4 regions of the Clostridium sp. LBM24168 genome follow, and region 1 is predicted to be linked to each of the others. Evidence: riboswitches for the same ligand, from Rfam matches in the RefSeq annotation. Region 1 holds a riboswitch; each other region holds the start of a gene.
What was found. A riboswitch is a leader RNA that binds a small molecule or an ion and turns the genes downstream of it on or off. The one in region 1 is predicted to bind S-adenosylmethionine.
Positions count from the first base shown of each region.

Region 1 (3,215 bases):
CAAGGACTTCTTAGTAAAAATGTGGTTATGCTTACTAAAGCCAGGATATAATAAATTCCAATATTGAATACAGGAATTAAGGGACAAATTATTGAAGTAAAAAGAAAAAATACGGTTGTCCAAAATAAGCACATCAGTGTCGAGCTGCTGTGATATCCTCCTGAAAAAGTCCTTGTGGAAAATAGAATCATAAAGGAAAATAAAAAATAATTTAATTTTCCTAATATTGTAAATAATATAAACAATACTATCAACTTAAAGGTCTCATTTACCAGTACTTGTACTGAGTAATTTATTTTTTCTATATTGTCAGTATCTTTTATGTAACTGTTTTCTTTTATATATAATGTAATCTTATCTGCTAGAGCTTTTACCATATCAATCACCTAACTCAATTTACATACACTATAAAATAAAGAGATGTTTATGTAAATAGATTATGCATGAAAAGGAAAAAAACAGACATAAAAGGAAGAAATTTTTACAAAAATTTCTTTAAATGCTTTCTTATGTATTTCATAAAACTATGCACCTTAAGTGAATGAATATAATAATATAATTATATAAAATGAGTTTATAGGGAGAATAAAGGGAATGCTTTATTTTAGTTATCCAGATAATTTAGCGAGTTTATTTGACAATGAGGATCTTTGTTCAATATATAGTAGAAAAGATGAAAAAAATGAATCTGTAAATTTAGAAGAACAAAAGCTGATGCCTGATAAGTTCAGTATATCATATCCGATTATAGACAATATCAATAGTGAAGAAAACATATCAAAAATTAATGATGCAATTATAGATGAAGTTGGTAAACTTTTTAAAAGTCAGGTGCTTGTAGATGGGGTTACAGATTTTAATCAGGTGCTTGGAACTTATGAAGTAACTTTAAATCAAAAAAATATATTGAGTATATTATTTGCAATGTATACTTATGTAAACAGAGCTGCACACGGGTTTACAAAGTATTCATCTGTAACTGTTGATGAAAGAACAGGGCAGATATACAGTTTCAATGAATTGTTTAATACAAATATAGATTATGTAGCATTTCTAAATGAGATAGCATATCAGTATATAAAAGACAATAATATAACTTTAATTAATGATTATAATGGTATTACGCAGGATCAGCAATATTATTTAACTCCAGACAGTCTTGTTATTTACTATCAGATATATGAATACACACCTTATGTTTATGGATTGTTTAAAATAGAAATTCCGTATGAGAAAATTAAGGATATAATCAACCCTCTAGGGCCTATTGCTAGGTTTCTTTAAATGGATTAAAAAAATATTGACAAAATTATATTTACATGTATAATAATAAATATAATTTTTAATATTATATTTAAGAATTAATTAAAAACATTGAAAAAGGAAAGTAGTTTAAGTATGGGTTTCAAGAGAGGAAATTTGATGCTGTAAGATTTCTAAATCTATCTTAAATGAAGTGCCCTTTTGAGTTGTGTATTGAAATTACAGTAGACTACATCGGATTTGCCCGTTACAGCAATGAGGTATAATTAAGTACCTGAATAAAAGTGGGACTTATGGTCTAAAAAGAGTGGAACCGCGGAGTTTGAGCTTCGTCTCTGTATGGTATAGAGACGAGGATTTTTTTATTTTTTAAAAAATTTTATATAATTATTCTTATCTAGAGAGGTAGAGGGACTGGCCCGATGATGCCCGGCAACCTGAATATATGATTATATTTAACGGTGCTAATTCCAGCAGGTAAAACCTGAAAGATGAGAAATGGAAGAGATTTCAAACCTTCTTGCATTCATCTTGCAAGAAGGTTTTTTAAATGATATTTATAGAGGGAGTGATAACGGTGAATAAAAAGGACCTGCGTAATAATAGTAGTATCTCACAGGAAAATTTAGACAAACTACTATATATGCTGGAGACGATAAAGTATGGTTCTATAACTTTGGTTATTCAGGATGGAAAAGTTGTACAAATAGAGAAGAATGAAAAAGTCAGACTGGTATAATAATATTTTAAATCCTTTTTTATTATAAATAAACGATTCACCGATAAATGGAACAAATTATTATGGCCTAATAATTTATCTATATTTTTTAATTTTTAGTATTGACATCGTTAAGTATATAATGATATAGTATATACAATATATTGATAATATATGTACAAGTTAATATACTCTTATCAAGAGCGGTGGAGGGACTGGCCCTTTGAAGCCCGACAACCGGCATTTATATGTATCGGTGTCAATTCCTACAGAGTGAAGGTGGTATTCTGAGAGATAAGAAATTTAGTTGCTTTGCAACAGATGAATGTTAATAAAAGCTATTTTTCTTATTATAGAAAAATAGCTTTTTTATCATATTTTTTATGATAGTATAGCAGATTTTTTGAACAAAATGATAAATGGAGGAATTTTTATGAATGATATAGAGAATAGATTTTTTAATATAATCAATAACAACTTTTCACAACAAAATGAAAGAGAGGCTTTTGCTATTTGCCCAAGAGTATTTTATGATAAGTTAAGTTCTAGTGAAATTGATGCTATGATTCAGCTCTATAGAACAGCTTATGAAAAAGCAAAATTTCAAACAAAGAGTAAATTTGATATTTTTTATAACTAAATAGTGATAAATATTCTAATTTGATTGACTAGAAAAACTAGAGGTCAAGTTTTGATATCGGGAAGTAATTATTTCCTGTATTTATTAAAGCTTGATCTTTTTTACTATGATTAAAATACAATAGAATAAAAGGTATGATTGCTATGATAGATAATTACAAGTTATTTCAAGATTTGAAATCAGATGAAAAAGAAATATTTAATTTACTTCAGAAAAATGGAGCTATGAGTAAAAATAGAATTTTGCTTGAGACAAGAATGAAATTAACTACATTGAATCGTATTATGAATCCTCTTGAAAAAAAAGGTGTTATAGTTGAAAAATGTATAGGAGAATCTACCGGAGGTAGGCGTCCTGTATTGTATGATATAAACATATGTAGATTCTATATTATATGTATAGATATATCTGAAACCTATATACAAATTTCTATGGTGAATTTGAGAATGGAGATTATTTATAAAAAAATTTTTTATATTGAATCCGGCATTTTACCTGATGAGATGGTAAAAAAAATTCAAAATGAAATAAATCATATATATATTGAGCTAAGGCTTGATTTTATTGAACTTGTTGGAGTAGGACTCACGGTTG
Region 1 covers NZ_CP196861.1:1,584,903-1,588,117, reverse strand. The annotation lists gene ACSVC9_RS07835 (accessory gene regulator B family protein) at 1-377, opposite strand, end outside; gene ACSVC9_RS07830 (DUF3298 domain-containing protein) at 595-1,284, shown strand; T-box leader at 1,366-1,603, shown strand; SAM riboswitch class I at 1,654-1,761, shown strand; gene ACSVC9_RS07825 (YezD family protein) at 1,814-2,002, shown strand; SAM riboswitch class I at 2,173-2,282, shown strand; gene ACSVC9_RS07820 (hypothetical protein) at 2,415-2,621, shown strand; gene ACSVC9_RS07815 (ROK family transcriptional regulator) at 2,765-3,215, shown strand, end outside.

Region 2 (3,215 bases), 1.2 Mb from region 1:
ACCGAGAATAGATCCAGCTATGCCTGCCACAATAGATATCAATAGGATTTCTAGCACCGTCAGTGACAAAATATCATCTCCTCAATATTGAATAAAATTTATTTTTCAAGTATTATTATATCAGGGATAAAAGTATATTGAAAATATTAATTATATATTGTTTATATACAAAAATTATATAAATATTCTCTATTATATATTTTTACTATTATTATTTAGTTATAGAGGTGATATTCTTCATGGATATTAAGCAACTTAGATATTTTCTTGCAATTGCAGAAGAAGGAAAGATAACGGAGGCAGCTAAAAAACTCAATATAGCACAACCACCTCTCAGTTATCATTTAAAGCTTTTAGAAGAGGAATTGGGTACTAGACTTATGGATAGGGGAAATAGAAAGATTCATCTGACAGATGCCGGTAAAATACTCAAGAACAGAGCTGAACAGATATTGAAATTGGTGGATTCAACCGTAAAGGAATTGAAGGATTTCAATGAAGGAACAAAGGGCACGTTATCTATTGGAACCGTTTCATCTTCAGGGGCTACACTTTTCCCTTATATAATAGAAAATTTTCATAGCATATATCCAAATGTAAATTTTGAAGTATGGGAAGGAAACACATATAGGATACTTGAAATATTAAATAGTGGAGTAATAGACATAGGAATAGTTAGAACACCCTTTAACCAGGAGGGATTGAATGTAAGAATACTTTCCAGAGAACCCATGATATCAGTTTTTAGGAATGATTTAAACTATTTTCCAGATAAAAAATCGATAATTTTAAGAGATCTCATGAACAAGCCACTTATCATATATAGGAGATTTGAGAAAATTATATTCGAGGCATGCCATAATGTGGATTTTATACCTGAAATAATATGTAAAGGTGATGATGCAAGGACTACTCTGTTGTGGGCAGAATCAGGTATTGGAATTGCACTGGTTCCTAGGACTGCATTAGATATAGTAAAGGCATCAGACTTGAACTATAGAGTAATTGATGACTCAAATTTAGAAACTAGTATAGCCGCAATATGTGTAAAAAACAGGTATATGTCAGCTGCTTCCAAAAATTTTTTGAATGTAGTTTCACAGATAGAAAAGGCTTGACTTTATTTCATGTAAATAATATAATCATATCTATAATTTAATAGATTTATTCTTATCTAGAGAGGTGGAGGGAAAGGCCCTATGAAACCCAGCAACCAGCAATTATTATTGCCAGGTGCTAATTCCTGCAGTTTTAACTGAAAGATAAGAGGGAAGCTACCTCTTTTATCGAAAAGGGGTTTTTTTAATTTAGAGAATAAATCTTATTGTTTAATATAATTTTGAAAGGACGTGTTTTTGTTGCCTGAACTAAGTAGGAAGTTGGTTAACTTTACAGATTCTGTTATAAGGAGAATGACAAGGATATCCAATAAATATGGAGCTATTAATTTGTCACAGGGTTTTCCTGATTTTGATCCTCCGCAAGAAATAAAAGAAGCACTTAAAGCTGCAGCAGAGAAAGGTCCACATCAATATGCGATTACCTGGGGTGCAGGAAATTTTAGGGAAGCTCTCGCAGAAAAACAAAGAAAGTTTATGGGAATAGATATAGACCCTGAGAAACAAATTGCTGTTACCTGTGGTAGTACGGAGGCAATGATGGCTTCTGTCATGACAGTCTGTGATCCGGGTGACAGGGTTATAGTATTCTCTCCATTTTATGAAAACTATGCTGCAGATGCAATATTGAGTGGAGCAGATCCAATATATGTATCCCTTTATCCACCGGAATTTTCATTCAACAAGAAAGAACTTGAGGATGCATTTAAGCAGAAACCAAAGGCTCTCATTTTATGTAATCCATCGAATCCTACAGGAAAGGTTTTCACCTTGGAGGAGCTCCAGTATATTGCAAGTTTAGCTGAAAAATATGATACATTTGTAATAACAGATGAAGTATACGAGCATATTGTTATGGATCCTTATAAACATATTTATTTTGCTTCACTTCCAGGGATGTTTAACAGGACTTTGAGCTGTAGTTCCCTTTCAAAAACATATTCAATAACAGGTTGGAGACTTGGATATGTTATAGGAGATGAAAGAATAATAGAGAATGTTAGAAAAATTCATGATTTTTTGACGGTTGGAGCAGCCGCACCACTTCAGGAAGCAGCAATTGCAGGCTTAAAAATGCCTGGAGAATATTATGACTGGTTGAAAAACATTTATACAAAGAAAAGAGATCTTTTTTTAAACGGGTTGGATGAAGCAGGATTAAAATATGTAAAACCCAATGGAGCTTATTATGTAATAATAGATGTATCTGAATTCAACGTAAAAAACGATTTGAAATTTTGTGAATGGCTGGCTAAAGAAGTTAAAATAGGAGCCGTACCTGGTTCAAGCTTCTTTAAAGAAGATGTAAACCACCTTATAAGACTCCACTATGCAAAGAAAGATGATACTCTTTTGAAGGCCATTGAAAAATTGAAGACACTTAAGGAAAAAGCTAGATTTTATAGTGAATAAATTTTATATGAAGAGGGGCTTATTATGAAAAAGATAGGAAGCATTTTAATATCAATATTCTTAATAACAATTGTATTTTCAGGTTGTGGAGCTACATCAAAGAGTTCGGAGGGAAAATCGGATTCTGAAGCAAATACAATTAAAGTTGGGGTTACAGCAGGACCTCATGAAGAAATAATACAAAAGGTTAAAGAAGTTGCGAAAAAACAGGGATTGGATGTTGAGTATACAAGTTTTAACGATTATGTTCAGCCAAATACACAATTAAATGAAAAGCAACTTGATGCAAATATATATCAACATGAACCATACTTAAATCAGTTCAACAAAGATCACGGAATGAATCTGGTGAAAGTTGGGAATGCTGTAACCTTTCCAATGGGTATATATTCCAGCAAGATAAAGTCTTTAAATGACCTAAAAGATGGGGATAAAATCTCCCTGCCAAATGATCCAACTAATGAAGCAAGAGCACTTATGCTTCTTGAAAAAGGTAAGGTTATAAAATTGAAAAGTGGAGTTAGTCTAAAGGCTACTATAAAGGATGTGGCTGAAAATCCTAAACACATTCAATTTTTGGAAGTCGAAGCGCCAATGGTTCCTCGTTCTTTAAGTGATGTTGCAGTTGCCGCAATAAATACCAACTATGCAATACAGGCCAAACTGGATCCAAATAAAGATGCT
Region 2 covers NZ_CP196861.1:340,535-343,749, forward strand. The annotation lists gene ACSVC9_RS01640 (sulfite exporter TauE/SafE family protein) at 1-69, opposite strand, end outside; gene ACSVC9_RS01645 (LysR family transcriptional regulator) at 240-1,118, shown strand; SAM riboswitch class I at 1,168-1,269, shown strand; gene ACSVC9_RS01650 (pyridoxal phosphate-dependent aminotransferase) at 1,359-2,531, shown strand; gene ACSVC9_RS01655 (MetQ/NlpA family ABC transporter substrate-binding protein) at 2,556-3,215, shown strand, end outside.
Region 2: linked by a shared signal. The riboswitch ahead of ACSVC9_RS01650 (pyridoxal phosphate-dependent aminotransferase) and the one ahead of ACSVC9_RS07825 (YezD family protein) in region 1 are both predicted to bind S-adenosylmethionine.

Region 3 (3,215 bases), 590 kb from region 1:
AGGAACATCATACTCTTTAAGAGTATTATACAATTTTGTTCTTTTTTCAGGAGACATTACAACCCCCATTGGGTTGTGATAGGACGGTATAAAATATGCCAAACTAAATTTGCGTTTTTTTAGATTTTCTCTTAAAGCATTAAGGTCTATCCCATCTTCATTCATCTTAATTCCTGTTATATTTAATCTATGCAGTTTCATAATCTTTATAGCCGTATTGTGAGTCGGATTTTCACATAATATATTATCTCCTTTATTTACAAGGCATGACAGTATAATATTAAATCCTTCTGTAAATCCATTAGTTACAAGTATATCTTTCCCGGAAACATCTATACCCTTGTCTGCCATATATTTGACAAGATATTCAATAAGTGGCTTATATCCCTGTGCATATCCATAATTCAATATTTTCCCGCCTTCTCGCGATACACAATTCAAAAATGATTTTTTAAAATTCTCAACATCAAATAACCTGTCATCAGGAGCTATACTTTTAAATGATATCATTCCTTTCTCCCACTTTATTTCGCTTTTGATTATATCCAATTTTTCTGATTCCCTTGCATAACTATTTATGCGCTTATTCCAGTCTATATTCCACTTTTCCTGAAAATCTACTTTTACATCAGATACAAAAGCTCCCTTTCCTTTCTTCATATGTACAAGGCCTTCATCTTTTAGAAAATCATAAGCACAAATAACTGTATTCCTGCTTACCTTCAATCTTGAAGACATTTCCCTGGTGGATGGAAGTTTTTCACCTGAAGTCATCATTCCTCTAAGTATCATATTTTTTATATAATTTTTTATCTGTATATAAACAGGACTTTTATCATCAATTTTTATATCAAAAAACATAATTATAAATTCACCTCTCTATATATTTTTACATAAATCAATACATAAATAAAGATGATATACTGTAATTTTTTACAATACATCATCTTTATTTATAAAATACTCAAAATTTAGTGTTAAAATGCAGGGATTATACTTCCCTTGTAATTATCCTCTATGAATTTCTTGATTTCAGGCGAATTTACCGCTTTCACAAGAGCCTTCACATAAGGTTTGTCTTTGTCTTCTTTCTTAACTGCAATTATATTTGCATAAGGTGACTCTTTTGATTCTATAGCAAGTGCATCTTTAGTTGGATTTAATTTTGCCTCTAATGCATAATTTGTATTTATAACTGCTGCATCTACATCACCCAATACCCTAGGAAGTTGTGGAGCATCTAACTCCTGAATCTTAAGGTTCTTCTTGTTTTCAGTTATATCCAACTTAGAAATAAGCTCTCCATCTTTAACCTTTACAAGCCCTTCACGTGCTAACAGTTTAAGAGCTCTGGAACCATTTGTGGCATCATTTGGTATTGCAATCTCAGCACCATCTTTGAGATCTTTTAAATTTTTAACCTTATTTGAATACACTCCCATTGGTTCAAGATGAACTTTTGCCACAGAAACTAAATCCGTACCATTTTTCTTATTATAGTCTTCCAGATATGGTATATGTTGAAAAAAATTTGCATCTAACTCACCAGACGCAAGTGCCTTATTTGGTGTTACATAATCTGTAAATTCTTTTATTTTAAGTTCATATCCTTCTTTTTGAAGTATAGGTTTTACCTTTTCAAGTATCTCTTCATGGGGTTTAGGCGTAGCCCCTATTGTTATATCCTTTTTTTCACTTTTTGATGTATCACTACTTCCAGTATTTCCTCCGTTGTTACTTCCGCATCCTGATAATGCTGCTAAAACGAATACAGAAGAAAATATAATTACCAGTATCTTTTTGATGTTTTTCATACAAGTTCCCCCTCAATTAATTTAATCAAAATAAAAACCCGAGAAAAATCCCGGGTTTGAAACCTTAATGATTTTCTCATCTTTCAGCTTTCGCTGTAGGAGTTAGCACCAATGTATATAATACTGGTTGCCGGACTTCATAGGGCCAATCCCTCCGCCTCTCTTGATAAGTTTATTTTGATTTACTTTTTCACGTAATTGATTATATCATCATGTATTTTATCTGTCAATGCAGTTCTCGACAATTTAGAACTTAAATAAAGAATAGCCTGTATAAATATTAATACATTATTTATGCAGGCTTCTATTTATCTATTTAATATTTTCATGATGCATAAATTTTCTTAGAAGCGACTTTACAGTTTTCTTTCATAGAATACTCAACTATATTATCCAGAAGTTGGCTGTAAGACATACCTACTGCTTTTGCACTCTTTGGAAATAGACTATTCTTTGTCATTCCCGAGAGTGTATTGAGTTCAAGTACATAAGGTATATTGTCCTTTATCATAAAATCAACTCTCACATATACTCTACACTTCAACACATCCCAACATCTAAGAGATATTTCTTCAATTTTACTTTGAAGTTTCTCTTCAAGCTGGACAATTATTTCATCTGAAGCACCTTCAGTATATTTTGCCTCATAATCAAAAAACTCTGTTTTCGGCTTTATTTGAATTAGTGGCAATGTCTTTCCGTTTAAAATACAGCAGGTGATCTCATCACCTTTTATATATTCCTCAATCATAACTTCCTCATCATACTTTAATGCCAAATTTACCGAGTACTCTATATCTTCTTTCCTTTTAACTATATTCGTCGCTACACTTGATCCTCCTGAATTTGGTTTTACAACCAGCGGATAACCCATTTCACCCAGATAGTCATAATCTATTTCATCTGTTGATTTGACACAAATCCATCTTGCAGTTTTGATTCCAGCACTCTTCAATACCTTTTTTGTCATGTCCTTATCCATACATATGGAACTTGTAAGTGGCCCACAGCCAGAATAAGGTATATCTAAAGTTTCCAGCACAGATTGGACAGTCCCATCTTCTCCAAATTTTCCATGAAGTGCTATAAAGGCAAAATCCATACTTCCTGTTTTATCTATTATATCTCGCTTATTATCTATAACAATTGGAACTACTGTATACTTATTTCTATCAAAGCAACTCATTATTTCTTTCCCAGAATCTAGTGATACTTCTCTTTCTGAGGATATTCCCCCCATAATAACTCCTATTTTCATATCAATTCCTCCGCTAAATACTGTTTGTAATACCCTTCATCTTCTATTTTACACATCATCCAATATAAAAAAAGAGCCACCCAATAAACATTTTCAACCTGTTGTGGTTCCCTGATTTTCCATAGAGCTCAAAATATCATTCA
Region 3 covers NZ_CP196861.1:2,176,533-2,179,747, forward strand. The annotation lists gene pdxR (MocR-like pyridoxine biosynthesis transcription factor PdxR) at 1-861, opposite strand, end outside; gene ACSVC9_RS10860 (MetQ/NlpA family ABC transporter substrate-binding protein) at 978-1,814, opposite strand; SAM riboswitch class I at 1,888-1,987, opposite strand; gene ACSVC9_RS10865 (D-alanine--D-alanine ligase) at 2,140-3,072, opposite strand; gene ACSVC9_RS10870 (glycoside hydrolase family 130 protein) at 3,166-3,215, opposite strand, start outside.
Region 3: linked by a shared signal. The riboswitch ahead of ACSVC9_RS10860 (MetQ/NlpA family ABC transporter substrate-binding protein) and the one ahead of ACSVC9_RS07825 (YezD family protein) in region 1 are both predicted to bind S-adenosylmethionine.

Region 4 (3,215 bases), 1.1 Mb from region 1:
CGAAAAATGTTCATTACTGTGATCTATATTAGTCAGAGCATATACCTCCTTTATAAATATATCTACTCCAGACTTCTTCCCAGCAAGATAGCCACAGCATTCATCCGGCAATTCTCTCCTTGCCTGCTCTATAATTTTTTCATACTCCAACTTATCCATATAAATCATAATTTATCACCCTTTTAAACTTCCTGTTTTTAAGTCACAAGCTGCCTGTTCATAGTCTATAAGATTTTTTATAGTAGGATGTTCACCACATATTCCACATTTCTTATTTTTACCGACTTTTATTTTTCTGAACTGCATTGTCAGTGCGTTATATGTCAGAAGATATCCTGCAAGATTACCTCCAAGTCCAAGTATATATTTAAGCGCTTCGGTTGCCTGAAGCGATCCTATTACTCCACCCATAACACCGAGTACTCCTGCTTCCTTGCATGTTGGTACTACACCAGCTGGAGGTGGTGATTGAAAAATACATCTATAGCAAGGAGTACCATTGTCAGGTATATAGGTAGTCAGCTGACCCTGAAATCTTATTATACCGCCATGTGAAAATGGCTTCTTGGAAAGTACACAGGCATCATTTATCAAAAACTTGGCTGGGAAATTATCCGTACCGTCTATTATAAAGTCATAGTCCTGATCTTTTATAATATCCAAAATATTATGTGAATCTACAAGTTCATCATAAGTTATTACATTTACATCATGATTTAACTCGTTTATGGTTTCCTTCCCGGATTGCACTTTAGATTTACCTACATCTTTCGTCTGATGTATTATCTGCCTTTGAAGATTAGATAAATCAACTACATCCCCATCTACAAGTCCAATAGTTCCTATACCTGCAGCAGCAAGATACATTGCGGCAGGTGCCCCAAGTCCGCCTGTACCTATAATAAGTACTTTTGAATTAAGAAGTTTTTCCTGCCCTTCTACTCCAACTTCGGACAATATTATATGTCTTGAATATCTTTCAATTTGCTCTTCATTAAAATCCAAGAGCTCCACCTCCCATGAAATACAAGAAATCTATCTTATCATTCTCCTTTAATACAGTATCGGAAAATTTATCTCTATCTACAAATTCATCATTTAACTGTACTGATACCATATCCGGCATTTCAACATTTTCAATTTTCAAAATTTCAGTTATTGTTACTCCATCTTTTATATCCTTATCTTCTCCATTTACTTTTATATTCATAACTTTCCTCCTAATTATAATTGTCTAAATATTTTCCATCATTGCGAAATCCACACCAACGGTAAAATTATATTCACTAAAATATTTCCTGTTTTTAAAAATTTATATCTTCAAAAGGATCTTATCCATTGCTATTTTATATGATATCTTTTAATCATAAACTTCTGACCGATATGGTTAAAAGTTTATGAAACTACATTTAGCAGTAATTATAATTTCATTCCTAAAATCCAATATAAAATAAAAACCTTCCTGTTTAAGATTACAAGAAAGCTTTTTCTACACTTTCTCATCTTTCAGGTATATACCTGCTGGAATTAGCACCGTTGAAATAACATATTCAGGTTGCCGGGCATCATAGGGCCATTCCCTCTGCCTCTCTTGATAAGAATCAATTATTTAATTAATTTAAATATTAACATATTCAAATTAATTTTGTCAATATAATTTACAATCCGATATTTATTATCATTGACTTATTAGATAAAATATTTTAGTATTTAAGCATAAATTATATTCTTAAATCTATTCATGAAAAAATATATAGGAGATGTACAATGCAAACTGAATTATTATTAGTAAGACACGGACAGACAGAATGGAATACCCTAGGTAAATTCCAGGGATGCTCAGATATAGAATTGGCACGAGAAGGAATCCTCCAAGCTGAATATCTTGCCAAACATCTAAATGGAAATTTCGATTGCATTTATTCAAGTCCACTAAAGCGAGCTAAAAAAACTGCAGAACTAATTGCAAAAAATACTGGAAAACAACCTGTAATAATAGATACTCTACGTGAAATTAATTATGGAAAATGGGAAGGACTAACTTCCGAGGAAATTTTACATAACTATAAAGAAGAATATATCAGATGGAAAAATGCTATCAAGGAGGGTCCCCTGTGCGGTGGTGATTTAAGCTTGAAAAATGCCTGTGAAAGGGCCGGAAATACTTTAATAAATATCGTAAATAAAAACAGGAATAAAAAAATTGTAGTAGTAGCTCATGGAGGGATATTAAAAGCTGGATTAGTATCATTATTTGACTGGGAACTCATAATGTATCATAAAATTATACTTTTAAATACATCTGTATCCAAAATAATTTTTGACGATAATTTAACCCCAATGATATATAGCATAAATGATACTTCTCATTTACCAAAATAAAGTACTTCATCATTTAAATATATAAAGTGTAGCCTTACTGCATAATAAACCTAAAATCATACCAGACAAAATATCTGTAGGATAGTGGACATATAGATAGAGTCTAGAAAATGCTATTAAAAATGCTGCTGTAAAAATTTCAATGGAATATCTTCTAAAGTACTTAGATAATATCCCTGCTGCTGCAAAAGCCGCCGTAGTATGCCCTGAAGGAAACGAGTAAGACAATGGCTTTGAAATCAAAAGATTTATTGTGCTGAATTTCACAAATGGTCTAGGCCTTTCAACTACATGTTTAATTATACCTTCACTTAATATGGCCCCCAAAATCACTGAAATCAAAGTAACTATACCTGCTTTTCTATATCTTTTATTGATAATCAAAAATAATGCTATTATAATCCATATGATACCCATATTTCCAAGGTAGGTAATAGCAATCATTATTTTATCTATAATGATGCTGTGCATATTTTTTTCTATAAATTGAAGTAAATAAAAATCAAACTGATAAACTAAAGAGAACATAATACTTTTGCCCCGCTTATTTTTTATTAAATATTATAGCATAAAAAAGGAGTACATATCCCCTATACTATGTACTCCTTTTTTTGTCTAAATTTTACGAGGAAAAACTATTAAACTATACTCTTATATTTCACTTTACCTTGTATACTGAATTTGCTAATTGCATCTTCAAGCACCTTGAGTCCATATTCAAGTTGATCATTGGTTATTACAAGGGGTGGAAGAAATCTAATTACATTGCCGAACAAACCAGCATTCAAAAATATAACTCCATGTTTAAAACAGTAATCTATAATATTCTTTAC
Region 4 covers NZ_CP196861.1:2,687,642-2,690,856, forward strand. The annotation lists gene ACSVC9_RS13295 (M67 family metallopeptidase) at 1-168, opposite strand, end outside; gene ACSVC9_RS13300 (HesA/MoeB/ThiF family protein) at 175-1,005, opposite strand; gene thiS (sulfur carrier protein ThiS) at 995-1,210, opposite strand; SAM riboswitch class I at 1,497-1,601, opposite strand; gene ACSVC9_RS13310 (histidine phosphatase family protein) at 1,768-2,382, shown strand; gene ACSVC9_RS13315 (phosphatase PAP2 family protein) at 2,392-2,910, opposite strand; gene gabT (4-aminobutyrate--2-oxoglutarate transaminase) at 3,021-3,215, opposite strand, start outside.
Region 4: linked by a shared signal. The riboswitch ahead of thiS (sulfur carrier protein ThiS) and the one ahead of ACSVC9_RS07825 (YezD family protein) in region 1 are both predicted to bind S-adenosylmethionine.